DNA from 3 places in the Paenibacillus sp. S-38 genome. Region 1 is predicted to be linked to each of the others. Evidence: riboswitches for the same ligand, from Rfam matches in the RefSeq annotation. Region 1 holds a riboswitch; each other region holds the start of a gene.
What was found. A riboswitch is a leader RNA that binds a small molecule or an ion and turns the genes downstream of it on or off. The one in region 1 is predicted to bind cyclic di-GMP.
Positions count from the first base shown of each region.

Region 2: linked by a shared signal. The riboswitch ahead of ACP26L_RS00165 (PilZ domain-containing protein) and the one ahead of ACP26L_RS11670 (diguanylate cyclase domain-containing protein) in region 1 are both predicted to bind cyclic di-GMP.
Region 3: linked by a shared signal. The riboswitch ahead of ACP26L_RS14505 (EAL domain-containing protein) and the one ahead of ACP26L_RS11670 (diguanylate cyclase domain-containing protein) in region 1 are both predicted to bind cyclic di-GMP.

Region 1 covers NZ_CP187970.1:2,522,994-2,526,198, forward strand. Annotated here, with positions in the region: gene ACP26L_RS11665 (amidase family protein) at 1-136, shown strand, start outside; gene ACP26L_RS11670 (diguanylate cyclase domain-containing protein) at 296-1,768, opposite strand; cyclic di-GMP riboswitch class I at 1,836-1,926, opposite strand; gene ACP26L_RS11675 (hypothetical protein) at 2,213-2,425, opposite strand; gene ACP26L_RS11680 (glycosyl hydrolase 53 family protein) at 2,648-3,205, shown strand, end outside.
Region 2 covers NZ_CP187970.1:29,980-33,184, reverse strand. Annotated here, with positions in the region: gene ychF (redox-regulated ATPase YchF) at 1-300, opposite strand, end outside; gene ACP26L_RS00170 (peptidoglycan recognition protein family protein) at 482-1,207, opposite strand; gene ACP26L_RS00165 (PilZ domain-containing protein) at 1,331-2,041, opposite strand; cyclic di-GMP riboswitch class I at 2,155-2,242, opposite strand; gene tadA (tRNA adenosine(34) deaminase TadA) at 2,584-3,045, shown strand; gene ACP26L_RS00155 (DedA family protein) at 3,119-3,205, opposite strand, start outside.
Region 3 covers NZ_CP187970.1:3,150,204-3,153,408, reverse strand. Annotated here, with positions in the region: gene ACP26L_RS14505 (EAL domain-containing protein) at 1-1,641, opposite strand, end outside; cyclic di-GMP riboswitch class I at 1,802-1,909, opposite strand; gene ytfJ (GerW family sporulation protein) at 2,102-2,608, opposite strand; gene ACP26L_RS14495 (DUF2953 domain-containing protein) at 2,748-3,205, opposite strand, start outside.

The sequences.
Region 1 (3,205 bases):
GGGCTTCACTCCGGAAGGCCTGCCGGTAGGGCTCGAGTTCCTGGGCCGAGCGTTCGACGAAGGCTTTCTGATCCGGCTGGCCTATGCCTATGAACAAGGAACGCTGCACCGCAAGCCGCCCGCCCTTCTTCCTTAATAAGAGAATCCGCTCTTCATACCAACAGACCGGCCCCCTGCTCGCAGCTGTGAGCAGGGGGCCGGTCTGTACAGCATATATTACATCATCAGGAGTGGAAGTTCAGGGAAGGCTGCCCCTGATGATCGGCTCACCGACAGAGCAGTCCGTCCCGGTGAGCTAACCGCCCCGGTAGAAGAAGCATCTCTTGCCCCCGAGCCGTTTGGCCGCATACATGGCCTGATCCGCCGCGTCGAGCAGATTAGGCATGGTCCGCGCATCCTGGGGGTATAGGGCGATGCCGACGGAAGGCGACGTTTGAATCGGCACATCCTCCAGGCGATAAGGCTTGGAGAGATGCTCAACGATGGCATTCGACAGTTCATGCACCCGCTCTATGCTGCCTGGGGAAGACAGGGACACCGCAAACTCGTCTCCCCCGAGACGGGCCATGCTCATTCCGTCCTGCTGCAGAGTGGACAGCCGTTTGGCTACGGCCTGCAGGAGCAGGTCGCCTGTGCGGTGGCCGTGATTGTCATTGATGGGCTTGAACTTGTCCAGGTCGAAATACAGGACGGCCACAGGCCGCGGCCCTGCCTCAGCAAGCTTTTGTTCCAGATCGAGCATGAAGGCCCGCCGGTTCATCAGCCCCGTCAGGCTGTCACTGCTTGCGATCCGCTCCAGCTTGCGGAGGGATTCGCTCAGCTTGTCGTTGAGCGTCTCCCGCTCCGTAAGGAAGTGGATCTGCCGGACGAGGACAAGCAGAACGGTAAGCGTCAGTCCCCAGGCGAACACATCCGTCGTCAGGCGGAAGAAGACCAAGATGACGATCAGCAGGAGCAGGCCGGTATAGGGAACCGAGAAACGGACCACCCGGCCGAGACGGCCTTCTACAGGGGCGGCATCCGGTTCATCGGAGATGGAGCGGATGCCGGCCACTGCCATCCAGAAGGCGGCGCCCGTCCAGAAGGTGTCGATCCAGGGCTCCAGGGCATCCAGGGCACGGATATCAATCAGCAGCATGTAGAGCGTGTCCCCCGACATATAGCTCAGGCAGCCGATGGTCAGCATCCGCATGGTCCGTCGGCTCATCCGCCGCTCCCCGTTCAGCAGCCAGGAGGTGAGGACGAACACCATGAGCAGAGAGGTGATCGGATAGAGGAGGTCGACGGTAATCGTGACGAGATTGAGATTCTCTTCGCCGTAATAGACCGGCTTGATCAGGAACTCCCAGCTGATCACGGCGAGACTCACCACCAGAATCAGGGAGTCGAGCAGGTAGCGGTTCTTCTCCCCTGAGCGGACCCATCCGTAGAAAGCGACCAGGTAAATCAGCGACTGGGAAACCCAGAAGATATCGGCGATACCGATCTCAGGCGGCTCCATATTCCATATCCATTCATAGGAGCCCCAGATGAGCTGAGCCATCATCTCGCAAAAGACAGATATGCCGATCAGACTCCAGAATCGCTTCTGGGGACCGGTGTGGGAGCGGATCACTTCGATCAATACACCCAAGGAGAGGGCTGGAGCCAGGATATCCATCAGATAGAGGGGGAATATGTATTCGCCGTACGCTAAGGATATGGCAGCCTGCACGGATACGAAGAGCAGGCCTAGAATCAGAAGGCGGGAAGAGTTGGCCGATGTCATGTTGGAAGCGCCCCTTTGATATCAAAAAAACCATCACCCAAGCAGGTGATGGTTGTATGCACACCACTAAGGCGGCCCGGCTGCCATAGAATGACATAGCATTCCGTAGGCCCGAAGCTTTGCGTCCTTATTTTTCAATAAGTTTGCTTTTTACAAGTGAAGTTAAGATAGATGGATTATAAATCATGATTACCTATTAATAATAAAAGACCTGCGCGTTTTCGTCAAAATGTAAAAAATGTCTATTTAGGAAAATGGGTTGTGAAATGGAATGAAATCGGGACAGGCGTGCCTTAGCTGCTGCCGGGAGCGAAAGGGGAAGCCCTGTAACTGAGGTGCCGCCGTAGACAAGACCGGCCGGATGAACGACAGCCGGAGAGGAAGGCTTCCTTCTCCGGCTGCCGGTGTCCAGCGGCTGTCCGGTATGGGACAGGCTGGTTTTTGTTATTTTTTCAAAGTGTCCTTCTTGACTTCCTCGACGAACACATCATGGGAATCGCGGGTGCTGCCCGGCTGAATCTCGACGAGCGCGTACTTCTTGTCGCCGATCATGATGACGTCCTCGACCTCCGGGAGCGGCTCCTCGAGGTACACGGTACCCAGGTATGAGTTGCTTTTCTTCAGTTTAATGTTCCAACGGAACTGCGGCTTGGCCATGTTCTAGTCCTCCTGAACTTCATATGACATTCAAGTTACCATAGTTTTTCCTAAAATAAAAGAGAAGGCGGGGCAGCCGGAACCGCGGATTCCTGCAAAAAGTACAGAAGAATGATATTTTGCGGGGGTAATCCGCGTGGGAGCGTTTGCTATAATCGGTTCAGCGGTCTGCCAAAGCTTGGTTAACCGCTTACAACGAAGACAGGGAGGTCGTTTTCAGGCATGCGATTCGTGAAAAAAAGCACGGCCCTGCTGCTGGTGGCAGCCATGGCGCTGACATGGGTTCCCCAGGGGGCGCGGGCTGCAGAGCAGGAGAGCGTGATCCGCATCAATCCCATTGAGGGGCTGAGCCCGGATTTCATTAAAGGCTCGGATGTCTCCATGCTGAGCCAGATTAAAGAAAGCGGAGGGCATTACTACGACGGCGGCGTAGAGAAAGATGCGCTGCAGATCCTGAAGGACCATGGGACGAACTGGGTGCGTCTGCGGATCTGGAACAACCCGGTGGATGAGCAGGGGAATCCGCTTGGCGGAGGCAATAACGACCTGGCGCGGACGGTGGAGACTGCTGTTTATGCAAAGGAGCTGGGCCTGAAGGTGCTGCTCGATTTCCACTACAGCGACTTCTGGGCGGATCCGGGCAAGCAGTTCAAGCCGGCCGCATGGGAGAATCTCAGCGGCGCCGAGCTGGAGCAGGAGGTCTACAACTATACCGACAGCGTACTCCGTGAGCTCAAGGCGAAGGACGCGATGCCGGACATGGTGCAGATCGGCAACGAG
Region 2 (3,205 bases), 2.5 Mb from region 1:
GATCGCGTCGACTTCGCGGATATGCGAGAGGAACTTGTTGCCAAGGCCTTCGCCCTTGCTCGCCCCCTTGACGATACCGGCAATATCGATGAATTCAAATGCAGTCGGCACGATGCGGTTCGGCGTCACGATCTTCGCAAGGCCTTCGAGACGCTCGTCCGGCACTTCCACTACGCCGACGTTCGGATCTATAGTACAAAACGGGTAGTTCGCTGATTCTGCCCCAGCTTGTGTTATCGCATTAAACAACGTGGACTTCCCTACGTTCGGCAGCCCGACGATTCCTGCTTTCAAAGCCATATCAAGGACAACTCCTATCCGGTATTCCGCTTAGATTCTGACATTCTATTATAGCTTATTATTAGCCAGTTTGTCACGCAGTTACACTTTTTGGAACCGGGCTTATGTAAAAAAGCCGGCCCCCGCCGCGCACGGAGTCCAGCCTGCTGCGGGCATTCGCCTGTCAGGAGCGCCCTTCATCTTATTGTTCCGGCTGCCCCGAGACCCGGCGCAGCTCGTTGGCCAGCCGGTTCGCCTCGGTCCGGCTCTCCTCATCCTGCGAGGCGTAGTAGATCGCCGACAGGAAGCCGATCAGCTTGTTCGCGTCCTCCGGCGCGATCAGCACCTCGGGCTTCGGGGGCGTAACGATCGTGCAGGCCTTGAGCTCGTCGGCCACATCCTGTACGAAGTTCGCGAACGATTTGCCGAGCTGCCGCAGAGGCGTCTGCGGGTCGCTGCGCCGTGCCGGGTCCAGGATGTAGTGCCCGGTGATGTCCGTCAGCGGATTCAGACCATACCGGTTACAGGCATAAGCGAAAACCCATACGTACCTTTTGTACGATTCCGACAGATTGATGCTTCCGCCGTAGCACAACTCCACCGCACCGGCCGTATCGTTGGCATCGGTGCCATACCGCGCATTATCGGTCGTCACGTTATAGAGCACGTGATACGCCTTTTCCGCCGTGCCTGTCAGCAGGGGTATGCATTCGATAATCTGCTTGTCATCGACGAACAAATGGGCGGAGGACGCCATATCATTGCGTGTCCTTTCGTAATACGCCACGTTCGCCGCCGCGGTTGAGCTCGGATTTCCCGTATCATGGGCCACCATGAAGCGGCAGCCGGATAAGGGAAGCTTAGGCCTTCTCTGGCTGGGTCCCGTCAAGTAGCGTGGAATGATCTCGTACTTCATCAAAAAAGCCACGATCCTCACCACCTCTTCTTCTATCATACAGCATATGCTGCAAAGAGGTGGACGGTACGCGGCGCATACGTCTGGCTGTCCTGGTTATAGGTGATTCGGCTGTCTTCTCTGCCCGGCTTAGGCCTATTTAAAGACCCGCTTTGCCGTCTCTTCCCGCTTCGTGCGAAAATGCGTTTCGACCTGCTTTTTCAGAACATAAGCACGAAGCGAGTTTGCTTTATCCTTGGCCAGATCGATGAACTGGGCTCCAAAATAAAACTCTCCGTTCTCGGTTCTCTCGGTACGAGCGATTTCCGCGCGGCACGCCATTTCGACGCCGAGATCCAAATGCAGGTGCACTACAGCTCCCCTGCCGATACGAAGATCTTCGCGGATGGTAAACCCAATCCCGCTTACACTGACATTGTGCACACTGAGATCGATCTTGTCTTCAAGCAGCCGGTCGCTGCCGTCCGCCATCTGTACCGAAAGCACACGTCCGTCTTCCTTCACAGTAATCCGGGGGTTCTCCCGCTTCTCGGCAAACAAATTCCGGTTCTGCGGCGGGTTGATAATGATCAGAGCACCGTGGTCTTTAGCTACTACTGTCGATTCAAAGATATAAATACCGCCCGGGGAATAGACGGTCAGCTTGACGGTGTCTCCGAGTTCGAACACTTTATACTCCGACATTTCGATCTCCAGAATATCGCCTTCCGCATAGGTCAGAATACCGGTAGAAACGAAGCTTGCCTTCTCTACGACCGTCCGGCTGTGAAGCAGGATGCCGCTGGGGCTGTGGTACGTCTCGTCTGTAAGGCTGTAAGATGATCTTGCTGCAGCCATCTTCATCATGGGGTTGCCACCTCTCGCATGGTTATGTGTTTTCTGGGATGTAGGGGATCGGCCAAGCCAAAAAGGCCGACTCCATTCGCAAAGAGGGATCCGCCGGGGGGTTCGTGAGTCCATTCGGCGGCCAGGCTGTCATAGTCCCTGCAGGACCGTAGACCCTAAGCTTTGCGTCCCTGCCTTTCGACAGGTTTGCCGTGAAGCGAATGATTCTTATGAAATTCCTAGTCACTTAGCATCAGTTTTTAGGCACATATACCTATCATTACTCTTCATTATAGGTATGAGAACCCGATTCTTCAAGTGTTTTTTTGATCCTATCCGCCGCCATTTATTCACATGTGTATAAACGATATTAGTTATTCACACTGTTAAGGGTCTGTGGACAAGTTGGGCAATAGGGATAGAACTTGCTCTATCATGCACTTTTTTCTACAATGGACTGGGAAACGGATCGGATTATCCACAATTTTATCCACAGCGTGTTGACAAAGAATAACTTCTGCCGTCACCCTGTCCACATCAGCAGAAATGAGAGGTTTGCAGCTATGGAGGAAGAACACGTACGCTTCATGCGTGCCGCGATCGAAGAAGCACGCAAAGCCGAAGCGATACGGGAGGTGCCGATCGGGGCGGTTATCGTCCGGGAAGGCGAGATTATCGGGCGCGGCTATAACCGGCGGGAGACGGATAAGGACCCCTTGGCCCATGCGGAGCTCATCGCCATCCGCGAGGCAAGCGAGCATCTGGATGCCTGGCGGCTGCTGAACTGCCGTCTTTATGTTACCCTCGAGCCCTGTCCCATGTGTGCGGGGGCGATCGTCCAGTCGCGGATCGTTCAGGTGGTCTACGGTACGCAGGATCCCAAGGCGGGATGTGCCGGCACACTAATGAACCTGCTGCAGGAGGAACGGTTCAATCACCGGGTTGACGTTGTCAGCGGGATTCTTCAAGAAGAATGCGGCTCGATGCTGACCGATTTCTTCCGCAGGCTGCGGGCAAAGAAGTAGCCGGGCTGTCAGTTAAGAAGCAAGCATAAGGTGACGTGGGGAAGGACAAGGCGCTTGTCCTTCCCTTTGTGCTCTATCTGGCCTTCTGGCGCAGAGGCCGAAGCCAGAGCATAGCCAGCCCTCCGGCCACCAGCAGCGCAAGCACGTACCATCCATACTT
Region 3 (3,205 bases), 630 kb from region 1:
CTGAAAATTATTTTTCCCGTTCTGCTTGGCGTGGTACATCGCCGCATCCGCATGCTTCACCAGCATATGCGCACTCCCTCCGGCGGACGGATAGAGCGCTATGCCGATGCTCGGGGTCACCGACATCACCCGTCCGGCGTAAGTAAAGGGTTCGGCCAGCGCCTCAATCATCCTTACGGCGATTCGTGAGGCGGTCCCCGGAGTGATCCCGGTAAGCATAACGATGAACTCGTCGCCTCCCTGGCGGGAAACCAGGTCTTCTTCACGCACACAGTGCAGCAGCCGCTCCCCCACTTCCTGAAGCAGCATATCCCCGCAGTCATGCCCGAATGTATCGTTAATCGTCTTAAACCCGTCCAGATCCAGAAACATGACGCCCAGATGGCCAGGCCCGACTTCGGCCCTTGCGATGGCGGAGGACAGCTTTTCCTGCAGATAGGAACGGTTGAACAACCCCGTCAGCGGATCCCGGAGCGCCAACTGCCGGATGTGTTCCTCCGCCTTCTGCCGTTCGGTAATATCCCTGACGAACACGGTGAACACAGGCTTTCCATACTCCTTCGCCCGCGTCATGCTGATTTCGAGAGGAAAGGAAGTTCCGTCGGCGTGCCAGCCCGTCGTCTCGATGCGGCTGTCCAGCAGAGTGCGGATTTGGTGTTCGACGGAGATAAGGGAGCTTGACCCTCGTTCCCCGTCCGGCGCATCCGATGCGGGCGGCTCCGGCCTGCCTCTACCCGCGGGAAGCTCAAGAAGATCCGTGAGCACCAGCGTCCTGAGCTCCTCCCGTGCATATCCGAACATCCGGCCCATGGCCGGGTTGCATTCCATAATGCTCCCCTGATGATCCACCATCAGGATGCCATCCAGCGCGGATTCCAGTACAGCCAGCTTGACGGCCTCTCCTTCACGGTAGCGTCTGTCGAGAAAGTAGCCCCGGATCACAACAATGCTGAGCAGAAAAATAATGCAGTTTCCGAGAATAATCCCGAGCATATCATCCTGAAGCTTGGGGGAGCGGAGCCTCTCGTGCAGGTGCCCCGCACGGCCGAACGTCATGGCTGCCATACTGAGATAATGGAGTCCGGCAATCGCTCCTCCCATCATCGCCGCTCCGAGCATACGCCGGAGATAAGATGTCCTCGCGCTTCCCGCGGCTTGGGTACGAAACGACACAAACACAGCACCGGTCGTCCCAGCCAGCCCAATGGCAGCCCCAAGCAGCAGCAGTAATCCGTAATCATGAGCACCGCTCATCCCCATAGCGGCAATTCCTATGAAGTGCATCCCTGTCACGCCTATGAACAAGAGAAGGGCGCCGGCCCCGAGATTCCGGATTCCCGGAACGGGGCGAGTGGCATAGGACAAACCGCCCCAGGAAGCCGCAACGGCAAAGCTGGCAGAGAGGAGCATCAACCGGATGTCATAGCCGACAGCCGCGGTCTGTTCATTGGCCAGGATAGCCACAAAATGCATGGCCCAGATGCCGGTGCCGAGGATCACCCCCGCGGCCCCGAGGGATAGAATGCGGATCCGCCCCGCAGCGCCCCCGAGCCTGCGGGCCAGATCGAACGCCGAATAGGCGGACATGAAGGCGATAAGAAACGATAGGAGAACGAGATAGACATTGTAAGTTCCAGACATGATGAGCCCTCCAAACGGGGTAGGATGAGGCGGCAGATAAAGATCAATGGAAGAGAGTCCTTGCGTGGATCCGAACCAAATCAAAAAAGCCACCCTTCGGTAAGAGCAGCCGTCGATCTTGAACCTATCACCGGAAAGCACCGGAAAGAACGGTTTTACTTTCGGTAACCCAGCGGTCATTGCCCGGTGTTCCAGATTTGGAATCCTGACGGGCTTTAGATCTGTGGCTTTGCGTCCCCACCTTTCAATGGGTTTGCCTTTATCGTGATATGTAAGTGAGTAGTTCTTTATAACCTATAGTAGCATGACAAAAGCGGATTAGTCTATCGCTTTTATCCTAGTTTTTGAAGAATTTTATAGATCTTTCGAATCATATGGAAAGTTTTATGACAAATTAAAAAAGAAAGCTGCCCTCCTAAGGAGAGCAGCTGCCGAGTACCTGTTCCATCATAAAATTGGGCTACACGATAAAGTTCTGATTCTCGATATTATTGGTGACGGTCGTCGATCCGGCCTGGGAAGAAGCGCCCTGCTCGGAGCCCTGCGATTTGTTTCCGCCGCTCTTCATCATGGACTGAATGCGGTCTACGACTTGCGGAGCCGAATCGATCAGCCGCTCCAGCAGATGCGTCTGGTTATCGAGCGGAACAATCTTCACGCCCTGTTTGCCCACTACGAGAAAAGCAATCGGCGTAATGGAGACACCGCCGCCGCTGCCGCCCCCGAAGGGAAGCGCCACCTGGGCATTGTGGGATTCATGACGGGAGAGACTCGGTACGGCCGGATCCTCGGTTGTAACGAATTCGCTGCCTCCGGCTGCAAACCCGAAGCCTACCTTACTGATCGGCATAATCACGCTGCCGTCCGGCGTCTCAACGGGATCACCGACAATCGTATTCACGTCGACCATTTCTTTGATGTTTTCCATGGCCGTTTTCATAAGACCTTGAATCGGATGTTCTGTCATCGCTGTTCCCTCCTGATCAGAAGTAGTGTAGACTGACTAGCCATTCGTTAGGCTTCCCTTGATGCAGCGCACGTATTCGGCTTAATACGGGCTTTGGACTTCGCTGCCATCACCGGTTGACTCATGGGTACACCTGCAGTTATGACGGCAGAAGCACGTTCCGCCAAGCCTTGAGCCCACCCTTGACTTTCAGGATCCGCAGGAGAAGCTGAAAGCCCGCCAGCATGACATAAACCATCCGCACCCGAAAGGTGCATGTCCCTTCCACCGCAATCAAGGTTTGATTGAAGGCGGGTATAACCGCCAGCCGCGGCTGACCGTCAAGGGGAATGTAGCGGAACAGCAGCCCAAGGATAGAGGTTTTGATCCCCCAGAACGCTCCTGCCAGAAACGCGGTTTCGGCGGCATCGCCAATGCCGACTGTGGTTCTCCAATCCATCTGGGTGCACCTGACACGGGCGAGCATCTGACGCAGCCAGTCATTGAATTGAAAGCAGTTCTGAAGCAGGATTCTGATGTTCTCGTACGCCCTTCTCATCATCTCGGGACCGATGTTTCCCATCGCTTCGCCAAGAAGGCTGCCCGCATTGGCATTGA